3 regions of the Undibacterium sp. GW821-FHT11H02 genome follow, and region 3 is predicted to be linked to each of the others. Evidence: predicted binding sites of a transcription regulator. Region 3 holds the regulator's gene; each other region holds the start of a gene.
What was found. Region 3 encodes LexA, which represses DNA repair genes until DNA is damaged. Its sites were predicted from a motif close to ACTGTATNNNNATACAGT; they were not measured.
Positions count from the first base shown of each region.

Region 1: a site for LexA is predicted at 3,976-3,993, ahead of dinB (DNA polymerase IV). Genes of this name have one in related genera too.
Region 2: a site for LexA is predicted at 4,004-4,021, ahead of recA (recombinase RecA). Genes of this name have one in related genera too.

Region 1 covers NZ_JBXARG010000014.1:121,790-127,317, forward strand. Annotated here, with positions in the region: gene AC1RR2_RS14695 (Ig-like domain-containing protein) at 1-2,438, shown strand, start outside; tRNA gene AC1RR2_RS14700 (tRNA-Arg) at 2,777-2,851, shown strand; gene dinB (DNA polymerase IV) at 2,870-3,949, opposite strand; gene AC1RR2_RS14710 (PAS domain-containing protein) at 4,174-5,528, shown strand, end outside.
Region 2 covers NZ_JBXARG010000012.1:91,536-97,063, forward strand. Annotated here, with positions in the region: gene AC1RR2_RS13290 (fused MFS/spermidine synthase) at 433-3,825, shown strand; gene recA (recombinase RecA) at 4,113-5,150, shown strand; gene recX (recombination regulator RecX) at 5,526-5,528, shown strand, end outside.
Region 3 covers NZ_JBXARG010000004.1:270,395-275,922, forward strand. Annotated here, with positions in the region: gene lon (endopeptidase La) at 1-598, shown strand, start outside; gene lexA (transcriptional repressor LexA) at 763-1,416, opposite strand; gene rpsF (30S ribosomal protein S6) at 1,749-2,117, shown strand; gene priB (primosomal replication protein N) at 2,175-2,501, shown strand; gene rpsR (30S ribosomal protein S18) at 2,511-2,795, shown strand; gene rplI (50S ribosomal protein L9) at 2,822-3,274, shown strand; gene AC1RR2_RS06455 (replicative DNA helicase) at 3,509-4,897, shown strand; gene AC1RR2_RS06460 (DUF47 domain-containing protein) at 5,023-5,528, shown strand, end outside.

The sequences.
Region 1 (5,528 bases), on a different contig from region 3:
GCACCCTCGAAAGTAAAACCTCGAATGCAAGCAGTGTCATTCAAAATGCAGATACTAGCGCACCAACTGTACTGAGTTTCTCGCCAGCAGATGAGGCATCGGCAGTCGCACTGTCGAGCAATATTGTGCTGACGTTTAACGAAGCCATCACAAGAGGCAATGGCACCATCGTCATAAAGAACGCAAGCAATGCGGTGCTCGCCTCTTACGATGCGGCGGGTAGCAGTAACTTGAGTATTTCAGGAAACACTTTAATCATAGATCCGAGTCAGGATCTGGCTTCTGGTACTAGTTATAAAGTGGAATTTGCAGCAGGCAGTATTAAAGATCTTGCTGGAAATAATTATGCTGGCACAACCAGCTACAATTTTACGACCATCGCCGCACCTAATAATTTACCTTCTGGAAGCGTCAGTGTTATTGGCGTTGCGACACAGGGACAGACTTTAACGGCAGATACAAGCAAGCTCGCGGATGCGGATGGCCTCGGAGCGCTTTCATATCAATGGCAACGAGCAGGAATTGATATTAGCGGTGCAAGAGCAAGTACGTATTTACTCAATCAGAATGATGTCGGTGCGGCCATCAGTGTGCTGGTGAAGTATACAGATGGACGCGGTATCGCAGAAAGGATTACTTCCGCAGCGACAGCGGGCGTCGCCAATGTCAACGATTTGCCAATAGGAATTGTCACTATTTCAGGGCACGCAATTCAAGGAGAAACCCTCACAAGCATCGTCAGTTTGAGTGATTTAGATGGTCTTGGTGCGTTTGGCTACCAATGGCAAAGTAGCGGTATCAACATTATTGGCGCTACGGGAGCAAGTTATACGATAGGTCTTGCAGACGTTGGTAAAACAATTAACTTGATCGTCAGGTACACCGATGGTTTTGGCACGCTCGAAAGTAAAGCCTCGAATTCGACTAGCCCTATTCAAGGCCTCGATGTAACTGCGCCAACCGTTCTGAGTTTTTCGCCGGCGGATGAGGCAATAGATGTTGATCCTTCGAGTAATATTGTGCTTGTTTTTAGCGAGCCTATTGCTCGCGGAAGCGGACTGATTCTCATAAAAGATGCTACGAATACGGTGATAGCGTCTTACTTGGCTGAGAACAGCGCTTATTTATCGATAGTGGGTTCTACTTTGACTATTGATCCAGGCAGTGATTTTTCCCCTGGTTCCGACTATAAAATTGAGTTCGCGCCCGGCAGCATGAAAGATTTAGCTGGTAATAGTTACGTCGGCACCAGCAGTTATAATTTTAAGACTGCGGCCATAGTTGATCTTCACCTGGTCGGTAACGAAGCGAACAATGTCTTAGTTGGCGGTGCGGGGAATGATACCTTGGATGGTGGCTATGGCGATGACACTTTGTACGGCAAGGATGGAAACGATATTTTTGACCCGGCAAATGCCAATTGGGGCGACGATGTGTTCTATGGTGGTAAAGGCAATGACTGGTTCTATTTCGATACACCAGGTGACCGTGGTATTGAATATGCCAACGAAGGGCTTGATACGATTCTTGTTCCTTTTGATTTTTCGATTGCACAACTTCCATACATTGAAAATTTAAGGTCGTGGGGTGGCCAAGGCGTTAGCCTCGTTGGTAACTTGGGCAATAATGACATTATTGGCGCGGGTGGGAATGATGTTCTCGCCGGCCTTGGCGGTTATGATTTTCTAGATGGCCTCGATGGTATCGATACTGCTATTTTTGAGAAAAAACTTTCGAATTATTCTGTTAGCAAATCTGATTGGGGCTATTCCATCCATTCAAAAGATTTCACTGAAGTCGTTGATGTCGCGAATATCGAATCTTTGAAATTTGGTGATATGACGGTCAATCTGACCATTCAGAAACTTGCAGTAAGCTCACCACAAGCCAATGTGCAGCGTTTAATCGAATTGTACGTGGCCTTCTTTAATCGCGTGCCCGACGCCGATGGTTTAGCTTATTGGATAGGCGATATGAACGGAGGACACACGACCGATCAAATTGCGAATAGTTTTTATAATGCCGGCGTTCAATATCCGGCCTTAACCGGTTTCTCGTCCACCATGAGTCATGCGGATTTCATCAACACGATTTATAGAAATGTATTGGGCAGAAGTGATGGTGCGGATGCAGGTGGCTTGGCGTACTGGACAGGAGGATTGCAGAATGGATCAGAGACGCGCGGATCTGTAGTGTCAAAAATCCTCGATTCTGCGCATCGCTTTAAAGGCGATGCGACGTGGGGCTGGGTGGCGAATCTATTGGATAATAAGATTGCCGTGGCTAAGACATTCGCTATTGATTGGGGGCTGGGGTTCGCATCCGGAGCGATCGCTATCGAACAAGGCATGTTGATAGCTGCTGCGATTACGCCTACCGATACGTCGGCTGCCTTAACATTGGTCGGGATCTCAGCTTCAGACATGCACTTGTATTGAAAATGCTCGTTACAAGTGCTCGTTTTTCTTAGCCGTCCACACAATAGTGGGTGTTAGATAAATGTAGGACTTACGCAAAACAGACGCTGGCGTTGTTGTGTACACCTCGCCGTGCAACCGCACTGTCTTCGGCTCCACGCCCCGATTCAAGCATTCGAGGGCATGCTTTAGCCAGGGCAATTTTGCGTAAGTCCTAAAATGAAAAATTTTGTCTAATTCTTAACTTGTTGAAATGAGTCTAAAAGGAAGCCGAGCTTGCATTTTCAATTTAGCCCGTTTTCTTATATGCAAATTTAGCTTCAACCCGCTACAATAGCGGTCTGCAAACATTTGCACACGCGACCGTCTTCCAACGGATAGGATACGAGTTTCCGAAGCTCGCAATACAGGTTCGATTCCTGTCGGTCGCACCAAGCTTAACAGTAGTATTTCTACAGAACTTCTTCTTTGTAAGAAAATAAGTCTAGCTGCGCTATAACTTTTTTCTCTTCGATTCCGATACCCAAGCCTAATAGTCTTACTGGTAATTGTCGCCTTTGATAGCCATTGGTGATTAATTCAGCAAATTTGTCTTTGTCTAAACTATCCGCCCGGCACTCGACCGTCGTTTGTTTGAAGTCTTTAAAACGAATCTTGATATTTAATTTGTGAATTTGATGTTGAGTTTTGGTGCGTTCCACTTGTTTTGATAAGGCCTCATAGAGCATAGGTAATTCGTTTAAGCAGGCGCTTAAGTCAGCTAAGTCTCGGGTATAAGTTTCCTCCACGCTAACCGATTTTCTGACTGAGCTGGCTTGTACTTGTCGATCGTCAATGCCGCGACACAAAGAATATAAACGACTCCCCAATTTGCCAAACTGTTGGAGTAAATCAGGCAGGCTCCATGCGTGTAAATCCTGACAAGTGAGTACGCCTAGCTGCTGTAATTTGGCAGCGGTCACTTTGCCGACGCCAAAAAGTCTGTTCACGGGTAAGGCGGCAACAAACGCTGTTACCTGCTCCGGCAAAATCACATACATGCCATCAGGTTTGTTCCAATCGCTGGCTACTTTGGCAAGAAACTTATTTGGTGCTACACCTGCTGAAGCGGTGATGCCGACTTCGTTGGCGATACGAGCGCGTATTTCTTGGGCGATGCGGGTGGCACTGCCTTGATGTTGCCTTGAGGTACTGACATCGAGAAACGCTTCATCTAAAGAGAGAGGTTCGACCAGATCCGTGTAGTCGCGATAAATCGCCAAAATCTGGCGCGATGCGATTCGATATTTTTCCATGGTGGGTGGCAGGACGATCAGATCGGGACAGCGTTGCAAAGCCTGTGAGGTGGGCATGGCAGAACGTATACCAAATTTGCGTGCGACATAATTGCAGGTTGCTACGACGCCGCGTTGGTCGGCTTTACCACCTATTGCAAGTGGCAGTTCTCGCAGACGTGGATCATCACGCATTTCTACTGACGCGTAGAAGCAATCGCAGTCGCAGTGAATGATTTTGCGTTGTACAGGAGTCATGTGATTCTTAGCTGCGGATATTTGGTACTGATTATTTGATCAGTATTTTAGTGGATTTTTAGTACTTAAGTCATAGATTATTAGTGTCGCCACTTGATTCTTCACATGCCTAATTTGTATGAGAAAATAAATTGGAAATCCAAGTCAACTCTTGGGTGACAAAGCGAGCAAACAAGTTCAGTATGTTGCTCAATTCAGGTTCATCTACTTTTACTTGCCCTACTATGTCCGCTTCCTCGAATCCATTTGCCAATACTGATACTGGTAAGTCCGCATTACTCGGTCAGTTAATACCAGGTGATAAAGAGGTACAAGCCTTGGATGCGAACCAGCTCTTACAATTGTTTGGCGAGTCTATCTGGGTATGGAATATTGTGGATAATCAAATGTCCTTTTCTTCCAGCATACAAAATTTGCTCGGTTATCCAGCGGGCGACTGGGGCAGCCATATTGATGAATGGTTCAGCCGGATTCATGCCGACGATGTGAAATCTGCGATGCAAGCGATGCGTGCCTGTGTGGATGGACGTAGCGCACAATTTCAGGATGAATACCGGATGTTGTGTAATGACGGAAGTTGGAAGTGGGTGCGCGCTCGTGGCGTGGTGTTGGCGAAAAGCGAAACAAATAAGGCCTTGCGTATGCAGGGCACTTTGGCCGCATTACCGGTGGCATTACCTGTATCAAATACTGCGGGACAGAATTATCAACGCGGGCAACAGGTCTTAGAGAATTTGTCACGCGAGCTGCCGAAAATTTTCTTCTATCAATTTCAGCGATTCCCTGGTGGACGTTGTTGTCTTCCTTACGCTAGTGACGCTATCGCCTATGTACATGGGGTACCTGCGAGCGAGGTACAGGATAATGCAGCGCCTATGTTCGCCCAAGTACATCCCGATGACCTGGAGCACTTGCGCGAAGCCATGAAATATTCTGCCCAAACTTTGCAGATCTGGCATCTCAATTACCGCATCGTGTTGAAGCAAGGTGAACGACACTTATCAGGTGAGGCTTATCCGACCAAGCAGCCTGATGGCAGCGTGATTTGGCATGGTTTTTTAGTCGATATCAGTGAACGTAAATTTCTTGAACAACACACGCATGCTGCCGATACGCGGATTCATACTGCCTTGAAATGCATAAAACTTGGTTCTTACGATATTCATATCCCCAGCGGGCAGGGACAATTTAGTCCTGAATATGCGGAGGTATTGGGCTTGCCTGCAGACTACCATAAGCATACTGAAAAATTCTGGCAATATTTTTGGTTGGATGGCTTGCATCCTGACGATGCTATGAGTCTAAAGAATGCTTACCAGCAGCATTTCAAGTCGCAGGGGAAAATTCCGTTCCAGGCAGAGTTTCGATTACGAGCCAAAAATGGTGATTGGCGTTGGTTGTTGTCGATAGGTAGCGTAGTCGAGTGGGACGCAAATGGTCGTGCGGTGCGGATGTTGGGCACCCATGTTGATATCACCGAACGAAAAAAGCATGAGATGGAAATTCGACATTTCGAAGATATTTTGCGTTCAGGTCGAGATCGCTATAAAAAACTGGCGAGTGAATTGGAAATTTTATT
Region 2 (5,528 bases), on a different contig from region 3:
GACTGCTGAAGAGTCGGCGCATTCTGAATTTGTCTTAAATATGATGAAGGTATGGAAACTATGTATGTAGATAGCGTTAATTACGATAATAAATTAGCTCGAAATGTGCTCTTCGGGGTCATTGCTTTTCTTATGCTAACGGCTGGCTTTGGCCTCAGTGTATGGCCGTTCCAGCCCTTTGTTTCTGCTTTTACGGCAAATGATATCCATACTACTTATGAGTTTATGACTGGATATGCTTTGAGTTTTGCCGTCATGTTTTGGGCTTCCAGGTTTAGTGTCAGGTCGCAAAGCGCACTGCTGTTGCTTTGTCCTGTGGTAGCGGCGATTACTTTGTTTTTGTTGCCAAAGACCTGGGAGTTTAGCTTCAGTCAACCGAATCCTACTGCTGTTACTTTTATAATTTTTTGTCTGGGTTTACCGGCAATTTTCATGTTGTTGATCCGTATTTGTAGCAATAAATTGCGTAGTGATGATCCTAGCTTTGAATCTCGTTTGCGCAGCATGGTGATTCTTTTTCTATTGATCGCAATGGTTCCAGACGCTGCTTTGCACCTTAGTTCGACATTGCATCCGAGTACATTCGATTTGTATGCCATGCAATGGGATGCAATAGCTCACTGGAGTCTTACTCCTCAATTGACGCAGTTTATCGATTCGATTTTTTTGTTCCGGGGACTAGTTGAGCTTTCATATAATTTGACTCCTATAGCGTTTCTTGCAATTGCATTGCTCCATCTTCGAAAAAAGCCTGAACACGTAGCGTCTGCAACCTTGGTTTGGGTCATTCTGACTTCATGTGCGTTCTTTGCTTATAACTTATTTCCGATCACAGGACCCAAGTACTTATTTGGAAGTAAAGATTTCCTATTCGCATTGCAACAGCCGTTTGAATACGTACTCGATATGGTTCAAGTTAGTCCAGCGCCAAGAAATGGGATGCCATCTATGCATTTTGGCTGGATGCTGGCGTCTTCGATTATTTGGTGGCAAAGTGGAACACGCTGGTGGTCGCGCGCAATTATCATCGCTATGACGATGCTTACTGCCTGTGGAACCTTATTATTAGGGGAGCATTATTTAGTTGACTTAGTGGTCGCAGTACCCTTTGTGTTGGCTGCAATAGCGCTTTGTACTACTTCAATACCTTGGTCGGCTAGCGAACGAAAATACACTGTATTAGTTGGCTTTGGCACTTGGCTTATTTGGATACTTGTGTTGCGTAACTTAGTGCCTTGGGCCAAATTAAATACGTGGTTCCCATGGTTAATGTTAGGTTTGACAATCGCACTTGTCGTCGCTCAATGTCGTTGGATGACGCGTTTTCCTTCATTGGCTAAACCAAGAGATGTGGTAGCGAGCTTACAAAGCGAGGATTCGCTACAGCATAGTTTTCTCGAACGTCGGATCGGCTGGCTATTTTTTGCATCTGGTGCCGCAGCGTTAATTTATCAGGTCTTGTTTGCGAAAAAACTCGCCTTAGTTTTTGGTAGTACCTCAACCGCGACACTTACGGTATTAGCTACCTTTTTAGGAGGGATGGCGATTGGTTCACTGATAGGTGGAAAATATGCACAAAAAGTGAAATTGCCACTTAAGACCTATGCCCTGATTGAGGGCGGAATCGCTATTTATTGTGTTTTGACACCTTTCTTTTTTGACGCGGTGCAAACATTCTATGTTTCTATTGGAACCGGACACAATCCTGAGTCTACAGTGTTACTTTCTTTAAGGGTTGTATTAGGTGCTGGTGTACTCCTGATACCAACGATTTTGATGGGGGTTACTTTGCCATTGCTGGCTGAGGTAATTAATGTCCAAGGCCAAAAACTCGGTTCCAAAGTCGCTTTACTTTACTTTGCGAATACGGCCGGCGCAACCCTGGGTGCAGTGCTAACCAGCTATGTGATTATCCCTATGGTCGGCGTTAACTCAACCACTCGTATCGCTGCCTTAGTCAATTTAATGGTCGCTTTGGCGGCTATAGAATTAGCAAAGAAATTTCCATGGCATGAGCGTCAGCTTAATTCCCTGAACGTGAACAATACTTCCAAACTGAGTAAGTCAGCAGTAGTCTGTGCAATTTTTGCATTGGGCATAGGTGGCATAGTGTCATTAGGCTTAGAGGTCGTCTATGTACACATGCTTTCTATCGTCGCAGGAAATAGTGTCTACGCTTTTGGTTTGATGCTAGCCACATTCTTGCTTGGATTGGCTGTAGGGGGGGAATTGGCTAGACGTATTTTGAAAAATGAACAAATTGATAGGTTACAGACTTTGTTCCTATCTTTGTTAGGTTTGGCTACCACTCTCGGTTTAGGGATGTGGATTTGGAATATGATTCCTGACTATTTTGCAAGTTTTGCAGACCAACAGGCGACAAAAAATTTCGTCACTAGAGAGGCCATTAGGGCAATGGTGTGCGGTATTGCCATGTTCCCTCCAACCATATTCATTGGCGCTTCTTACGTGTTTGCAATGGATGTTGTAACTCAGAATAGTGGCCACAGCGGGATCAAGATGCTAGGGATAGGTGCAGCATTTAATACACTGGGGAATATTGTTGGCGTTTTGTTGTTCGGATTCTTTTTGCTTCCAATGTTAGGTGGATTAGGCGCCGCACAAGTATTGACGGCGACTACCTTACTACTCGCGTTGATGGTCGTCGTCGTTGGTGGATATCGCCCAGCAAAAATAGACTTTGTGGTGTTTGGGTTTGCTGGCCTATGTGCCGTGCTATCTTTTCAAATTAGATTGGATTACAACACTTTAAGTTCTGGCGCAAACGTCTACTTCGTAGCCCAAAAATGGGGAAATGTCATTGACCATGCAGAGAGTATCGATGGTGGACTCACCACTGTCGCGGTGGTACCAAAGTCCGACAGTGAAAAGCGTACCAGCGCGCAAAAAGGCGAATTTAAGACGCTCTTAACGAATGGTAAATTTCAAGGGAATAATGTGTGGGAGGGCGAAATGCAAGCGCAGTTTGGATTTGCATTCGCGCCATTAATGCATCAAGAACGTAGAGATCGAGCGTTGGTAATTGGATACGGCACCGGTGTCACTAGTAAAGTTTTCCATGACGCAGGATTCCGGCACTTAGATATTGCGGAACTGAGTAGTGACGTTGTGAATATGGCAGATAAGCACTTTTCGGATGTGAATGGACGAGTCAGTAAGCAGGCAGGCGTCCAAATGCATCTCACTGATGGTCGGAATTTGTTGCTGTTGACGCCCCCTAATTATTTGTATGATGTGGTTAGTATTGAAATTACGTCTATTTGGTTTGCTGGAGCCGCATCTTTATACAACCGAGAGTTTTATAGCTTGATAAAGTCAAAATTGGCGAACGATGGGATTTTGCAGCAATGGGTTCAGCTACATCATATGCACCCCTCTGATTTATTAGCTGTCATTGCAACTCTGCGCTCAGAATTTACATTCGTGTCTATGTACATCATTGGTGGGCAGGGCATCTTGATAGCAACGAACAATGAAGCTCGTAAAGCACCGGTAGCGAAGGCCATTGATTTTCTAAAAGCCGTGCCGACGCTAGAATCAACGCGGCTAAAATTTAATACTAGGATAGAAGATTTGGAAAAATCACGTGTGTTGACTAATGAGAATGTCGATAGGATGATGCAACAATTTGGAGCAGGGATTAATACACTGATTTCCACGGATGATAATTTAAAGCTTGAATACAATACTCCGAAAGGAAATGTTTTGGATTCAAATGCTTCAGCACAAGCGATATTTAAGTTGATTTCTCGTTATAGCGAAAGTCCGCTTTTTAAGCAGGAAGCTAAAGCTGATAGTAAATAGGTCTTAATTTGATTGATGTAGATTTAAATTGTTCAATTTCGTAGCTGTCGGATATGGGCTGATTTCTAAAATTTTAGGGAATCAGCCTTTTTTATTTGACGATTGGTGCAATGATTATTGCATTAAAAGTAATTAAATAGGGCTGTAAAAATATTTTAAAAATAAGCTTGCATAAACCACTGATTTTTTATACAGTATCGGCATGTTTTTGATTTAAGCGACTTTTTTAGTCGACAGGTATAACTCAAACAATTCACTGACTCTTTAGTATTTACCAGGAAGAAATTATGGACGATAGAAAAACTGATAATAGCGCCGATAAAAGCAAAGCATTAGCTGCGGCTTTAGCGCAGATTGAGAAGCAATTTGGTAAAGGTTCTATCATGCGTCTAGCTGATGGCGCCGCGATTGAAGAGATACAAGTCGTTTCCACTGGCTCCCTTGGTTTGGATATCGCCTTAGGTGTGGGTGGCTTGCCACGTGGTCGTGTGGTCGAAATCTACGGCCCAGAATCTTCTGGTAAGACAACACTGACCTTGCAAGTGATCGCAGAAATGCAAAAATTGGGTGGTACTTGCGCCTTTATCGATGCGGAACATGCGCTTGATGTAGGGTATGCCCAAAAATTGGGCGTTAATCTGAATGATCTTCTGATTTCTCAGCCAGATACTGGTGAGCAGGCTCTAGAAATTACGGATGCTTTGGTGCGTTCAGGTAGCGTTGATTTGGTCGTTGTCGATTCAGTCGCTGCACTAACTCCGAAAGCGGAAATTGAAGGCGATATGGGCGACTCTTTACCAGGCTTGCAAGCTCGTTTAATGTCTCAGGCTTTGCGTAAATTGACAGGTAGTATCAATCGTACTAACACCTTAGTGATTTTTATTAACCAGATTCGTATGAAGATTGGTGTGATGTTTGGAAGTCCAGAGACCACAACCGGTGGTAATGCCTTAAAGTTTTATGCTTCAGTACGTTTAGATATACGTCGAACAGGCTCGATCAAAGCTGGTGATGAAGTCGTTGGTAATGAAACTAAAGTTAAAGTGGTGAAAAATAAAGTTGCACCTCCATTTAAAGAAGCGCATTTTGACATTTTGTATGGCGCAGGAACATCGCGCGAAGGTGAAATTCTGGACTTGGGGGCTGACTGTAAAATTGTCGAAAAATCAGGATCTTGGTATAGCTATAACGGTGAGAAAATCGGGCAAGGCAAAGACAATGCACGCAATTTCTTGATCGAGCGTCCAGCTTTGGCCTATGAAATTGAAAATAAAGTGCGCGAACAGCTAGGCGTGCCTTTACTGCCTCCGTTGGCGGCAGAATAGAAAACAGATTTGCTTGGGCTTCTTTGAATTTGTTAAAAAATTTTGAAATTGGTACAGAGTTACAGATACTCACAGAAATTTTCTTAGATTTTCATAGCGAAGCATGAATTATCAGTTCACGTTAGTCTTGAGTCGATCTACTCATGCAAATGAGTGATCGACTTTTTTTATGTTCTTGGCTTACATAAGATAGGCTTCTCTTTGCATTTCTTGTTTTTCAATAGAAGTTGGCAAGAGTCTTAAACTAGTCCATAGAATTAGCACTCAACTTGACTACTTTTTTCAATCTTATTGGGGTAATTTTAAGCAAAACATGTTTTCGGTAATCTATGCGGCGGAAAATTATGTTAACAATCCCTGGTTAATTCGCAAATCATG
Region 3 (5,528 bases):
GGAAGTCGGCGGTGATTTGTTGACCATTGAGGCGGTGTCTATGCCGGGTAAGGGAGCAACGATACGCACTGGTACACTAGGCGATGTAATGAAGGAGTCGATTGAGGCAGCTCGTACCGTGGTTCGTAGCCGAGCTGCGCGTTTAGGTATTAAGGCCGATGTATTTGAAAAAACCGATGTGCATATTCACGTGCCTGAAGGTGCAACACCGAAAGATGGTCCATCCGCGGGGATTGCGATGACCACGGCAATGGTATCGATCTTTACTGGTATTCCAGTACGTGCAGATGTGGCGATGACAGGTGAGATTACACTTCGCGGTGAAGTTCTGCCAATTGGTGGTTTGAAAGAGAAGCTGTTGGCGGCACATCGCGGTGGAATTAAAACTGTGTTGATCCCAGAGGAGAATGCGAAAGATCTGACGGAAATTCCTGATAACGTCAAAAACAAGCTGGAGATTATTCCAGTGCGTTGGATTGATAAAGTCTTGGAAATTGCGTTGGAGCGTCAGCCTGTTCCTCTAACGGAGGAGGAGATGGCTGTGCCTACGGTCGCAAAAGCTGACGCGAGCGCAGATACTTCCACGATTAAGCATTGATTAGTATCTACAATTTCTCTTTGTCGCTCAATAGAAAAAATGCCCGATGATTTTATCGGGCATTTTTTTTAGAAGTTTTGCACTTACGTGCACTTACGGTTAGTGAGAATGATCTTTAATCGCTTTGACTAATGGACTCAAACATATTTATTCTCTAGATTTACTTACCAGCTGCGCAGCAAGCCAACTGCAAGGCCTTCTAGCGCAAAGTCGGTTTCATTTTCATTTACGATAATGGGTGAGAAGTCCGGATTTTCCGGTAGCAGTTCAACTCCGCTTGAAGTTTTCAAATATCGTTTTACGGTAACTTCTTCACCTATGCGTGCCACGACAATCTGCCCATTGCGAGCAGTATCCGTTTTTTTGACGGCGAGCAAATCGCCATCCATGATCCCTATGTCGCGCATCGACAAACCACGAACTCTGAGTAAAAAATCTGGTTTAGCAGAAAACAATGACGGATCGACTTGGTAAGTCGCTTCCACATGTTCAGTTGCCAAAATCGGCGATCCGGCTGCCACACGTCCGACTAAGGGCAGACTTAATTGCATCAAAGCTGGATGCGGTAACGCCATTTGCATATTTGGCATGGAGTTTGATAACTCTGATTCTAATAATCGAATACCGCGGGAGGTGCCAGCAGCAATTTCAATAACACCTTTACGCGCTAAGGCTTGCAAATGCTCTTCTGCAGCGTTAGTCGAGCGAAAGCCTAACTCATTGGCGATTTCAGCACGGGTTGGTGGAAATCCTGTATTTTGAATAGCATCTTTTATGAGGTTGAGAATTTGTTCTTGGCGTGCGGTGAGCTTGAGCATGGTAGTCCCGATGGAATCTGAATTGAGTCTGAAGAATCTGAATTTAATCTTGGTATATGCTAAAAGAGGCTGTATATATAAGCAGACTGTATTTTTATACAGTAAATGGCTGAATGCAAGTTATTTTGTGTTTTTTTTACATTTAACCAATCCATCCGCATTAAATATGCACTGTTCGTGTCGCGAAGAAGTGCCGTAAATTCTAATTAAGTGTTACAGGTGATCTAACTGCTTGATTATGATAGGAAAGTGCGTTATAGTCTCGGGCTGTCCTCTTCCTGCACTCGTCTTGACGCCGAGGCAGGCTTTATTTTTGTCCACAAGGAGAAATTATGCGTCATTATGAAATCGTATTTATCGTACATCCCGATCAAAGCGAGCAAGTTCCTGCAATGATCGAACGCTACAAAGCTAGCGTAACTACACGTGGCGGCCAAGTGCACCGCGTTGAAGATTGGGGCCGTCGTCAACTGGCTTACATGATTCAAAAATTAGCTAAAGCTCACTATGTTTGCATGAACATTGAGTGCGACGCTGAAACTTTGCTTGAGTTGGAAACAGCATTCAAATTTAATGATGCCGTATTGCGCCACCTCACAGTTAAATTGAAAAAAGCAGAAACAGCTCCTTCTCCAATGATGAAGTCTGTGCAGAAAGAAGATTCTGCTAAGGCACAACGTGTTGAAGCTCCAGCAGCTTAATCGTTTTGACTAAGAGCGTGTAGGAACCAGTTAGTCATAATTGAGAGTCAGCAACTTGTGAATCAACTTAAAGTAGTCGCTGCGGTTGTTGAAAAGTCAGTGTTGCGTTATACCCCAGCGGGAATACCCATCGCGACAGCAACTTTAGTGCACGACTCTAAGCAGGTGCAAGCAGGTGGTGAACGTCAAGTTGAGTTTGAAATTGCTGCAATTGCCGCAGGTGAAATTTCAAAACGATTCTTGGATATTGAGCTCGGTATGTTTATGATTTTTACAGGTTTCTTAGCACGCAAAAACCGCAACAGCAAAAGTCTCGTTTTTCATGTTACTGAATTTCAGGAAGCTGAAATAACAATAGAAAACGAAACAAATTTACTAGATTAGGAGCCTAAAATGGCATTCGGTAAAAAATTTGATAAAAGCAAATTAAAACAAAAGCGTCAGCAACAAAATCCTTTGTTCAAACGTAAAAAATTCTGCCGCTTCTCAGCGGGTCATGTCGCAGCAGTTGACTACAAAGACATCGATACATTAAAAGATTTCATCCAAGAAAACGGCAAAATTATGCCTGCACGTTTGACTGGTACTAAAGCTTTGTATCAACGTCAAGTTGACACAGCAGTTAAGCGCGCACGCTATCTCGCGTTGTTGCCTTACACTGATTTGCACACAGCGTAATTGACGACGGAAATTAGGAGAAAAACATGCAAGTTATTTTGATGGATAAAGTCGTTAATCTCGGCAATCTGGGTGATGTAGTTCGTGTTAAAGATGGTTACGCTCGTAACTTTTTGATTCCACAACGTATTGCTCGTCGTGCAACTGCAGCTGCGATCGCTGAATTTGAAGCGAAACGCGCTGAGTTGGAAAAAGCAGCAGCTGCTAAATTGGCTGAAGCGCAAGCTCAAGGTGAAAAATTGAACGGTTTGACAGTTCAAATTTCTCAAAAAGCAGGTGTGGATGGCCGTTTGTTCGGTTCAGTAACCAACTTCGATATCGCTGAAGCATTGGCTAAACAAGGTTTCGCAGTTGAAAAGGCGCAAGTTCGCTTGCCAGCTGGTCCTTTGAAAACAACTGGCGATCATTCTGTTTCCGTGGCTTTGCATACGGACGTTGTGGTCGACGTAATCGTAGCTGTTTTGGGCGAGCACGCTTAAGTTTAGTTCTTTCGAGAGCCAAAAAAGCCGGGTTTTCCCGGCTTTTTTTATGACTGTTTTTGTCGCTATTAAATATTGAGATCTGACAATTATTTAGTAGAAAAGTAGGTGCCAAGAAAATTATGAAAATGATTTGCGTATCTATTATTTGCCCAAAATATTCTTGATTTAAAGCTTGTTATTTGAGATGTTTCTTCTGTTTTTGAGTAGGAATAAAAAGGTATAATGCGCACCATGAAACCGCCCTCAGATCCCCAGTTAGACTCAATCCGCGTACCTCCACATTCCATCGAAGCTGAACAATCAGTTTTGGGTGGTTTGTTGCTCGATAATGCTGCGTGGGATAGGATCGCTGATTTTATTCGTGAAGACGATTTTTATCGTTACGATCACCGCATTATTTTTCAATTTATCGTTAAGCTGGTCAATTCTTCTCGTCCAGCCGACGTCATCACCGTATTCGATGCCTTGAATGCTGCCGGGAAAGCAGATGATGTTGGTGGCCTGACTTACTTAAACGCATTGGCGCAAAATACACCCTCAGCGGCAAATATTCGTCGTTACGCCGAAATTGTGCGGGATCGCGGCGTACTGCGTAAGTTGATCACGGTCGCAGATGAAATTTCTGGCCAGGCATTTAATCCGCAGGGCAAAGAAGTGAAGCAAATGCTGGATGAAGCGGAATCCAAAATTTTTGCGATTGCAGAAGAGGGGGCGCGTGGTGCACAAGGTTTTCATGCCATTCAGCCTTTATTGACCCAGGTGGTAGAGCGCATTGACGAGTTGTATAACCGTGATCACACTAGCGATATTACGGGAGTACCGACGGGCTTTGTCGATCTGGATCGTATGACCTCAGGGCTACAGCCAGGTGACTTAATTATTGTTGCGGGTCGCCCTTCCATGGGTAAGACGGCTTTCTCAATCAATATTGGTGAGAATGTCGCAATTGATAGCGGACTTCCTGTCGCCGTGTTTTCGATGGAGATGGGCGGCGCGCAATTAGCGATGCGTATGTTAGGTTCGGTCGGTAAGTTGGATCAACATCGTTTGCGTACAGGTCGTTTGATCGATGAGGATTGGCCGCGTTTGACACATGCAATTCAAAAGATGAATGAAGCACAGTTTTATATTGATGAAACGCCAGCCCTAAGTTCAATTGAGTTACGTGCCCGCTCTCGCCGCTTGTCACGCCAGTGCGGCAAACTTGGCTTGATCATTATTGATTACTTGCAGTTGATGTCGGGTAATTCTGGGGGGGAAAATCGTGCGACTGAAATTTCCGAAATTTCTCGTAGTTTAAAAGGCTTAGCGAAAGAATTGCAATGCCCGGTTATTGCTTTGTCGCAGTTAAACCGCTCGTTGGAGCAGCGCCCGAACAAACGCCCTGTGATGTCAGATCTGCGTGAGTCTGGAGCGATCGAGCAAGATGCGGACGTGATTTTGTTTATTTATCGTGATCAAGTCTATAACCCAGACTCTCCTGATAAAGGAACCGCGGAAATCATTATTGGTAAACAGCGTAACGGGCCAATTGGCAGTGTTCGCTTGACCTTCCTTGGTGAATATACCAAGTTTGATAACTACACAGGCTCCTTGTCAATTTACGGTGATAGTGAATAGTTTTTTGTAGTATGTATTTGTTTTTTCTTTAGTTTTTGTAGTGCCACTAAGTCAGATGATCCTTGCAATTGCAGTATAAATAGCAGGGACTTAATATAAAAAATTTCTATTTTAGGGAAATGAAAATGTTTGGACGATTAATGCCCACCGAGGGTAAATTTTTTGAGCTTTTTAATCAACACGCTGAATTGTGTGTCAAAGGCTCTAAAGAAATGGTCGCTTTGATGACCAATTTTGATGACCTGGAAATTCGAGTGCATGCGATAGAGAGTATTGAAAAGCAGGCAGATGCTGTGACTTATACGGCGATTGAATTGCTGCATAAAACCTTCATTACACCAATTGATCGTGATGATATCCATAAGTTGATTACAAAGATGGATGACATCCTTGATTTGCTTGAGGATGCGGCCCAAACAATTTCACTTTACGATATTCGTGAAATCACGCCTGAAGCGAAACGCTTAGCCGAGTTGTGTTTAGCATGTGCCTTGAAGGTAAAAGAAGCGGTTGCGCTTTTACATAATATGGATAATTCGCGTCAAATTTTGACTATCTGCGAAGAGATTGACCGTTTGGAGTCAGATGCAGATCACGTCATGCGTGCCGCGATGTCAAAGTTATTCCGCGA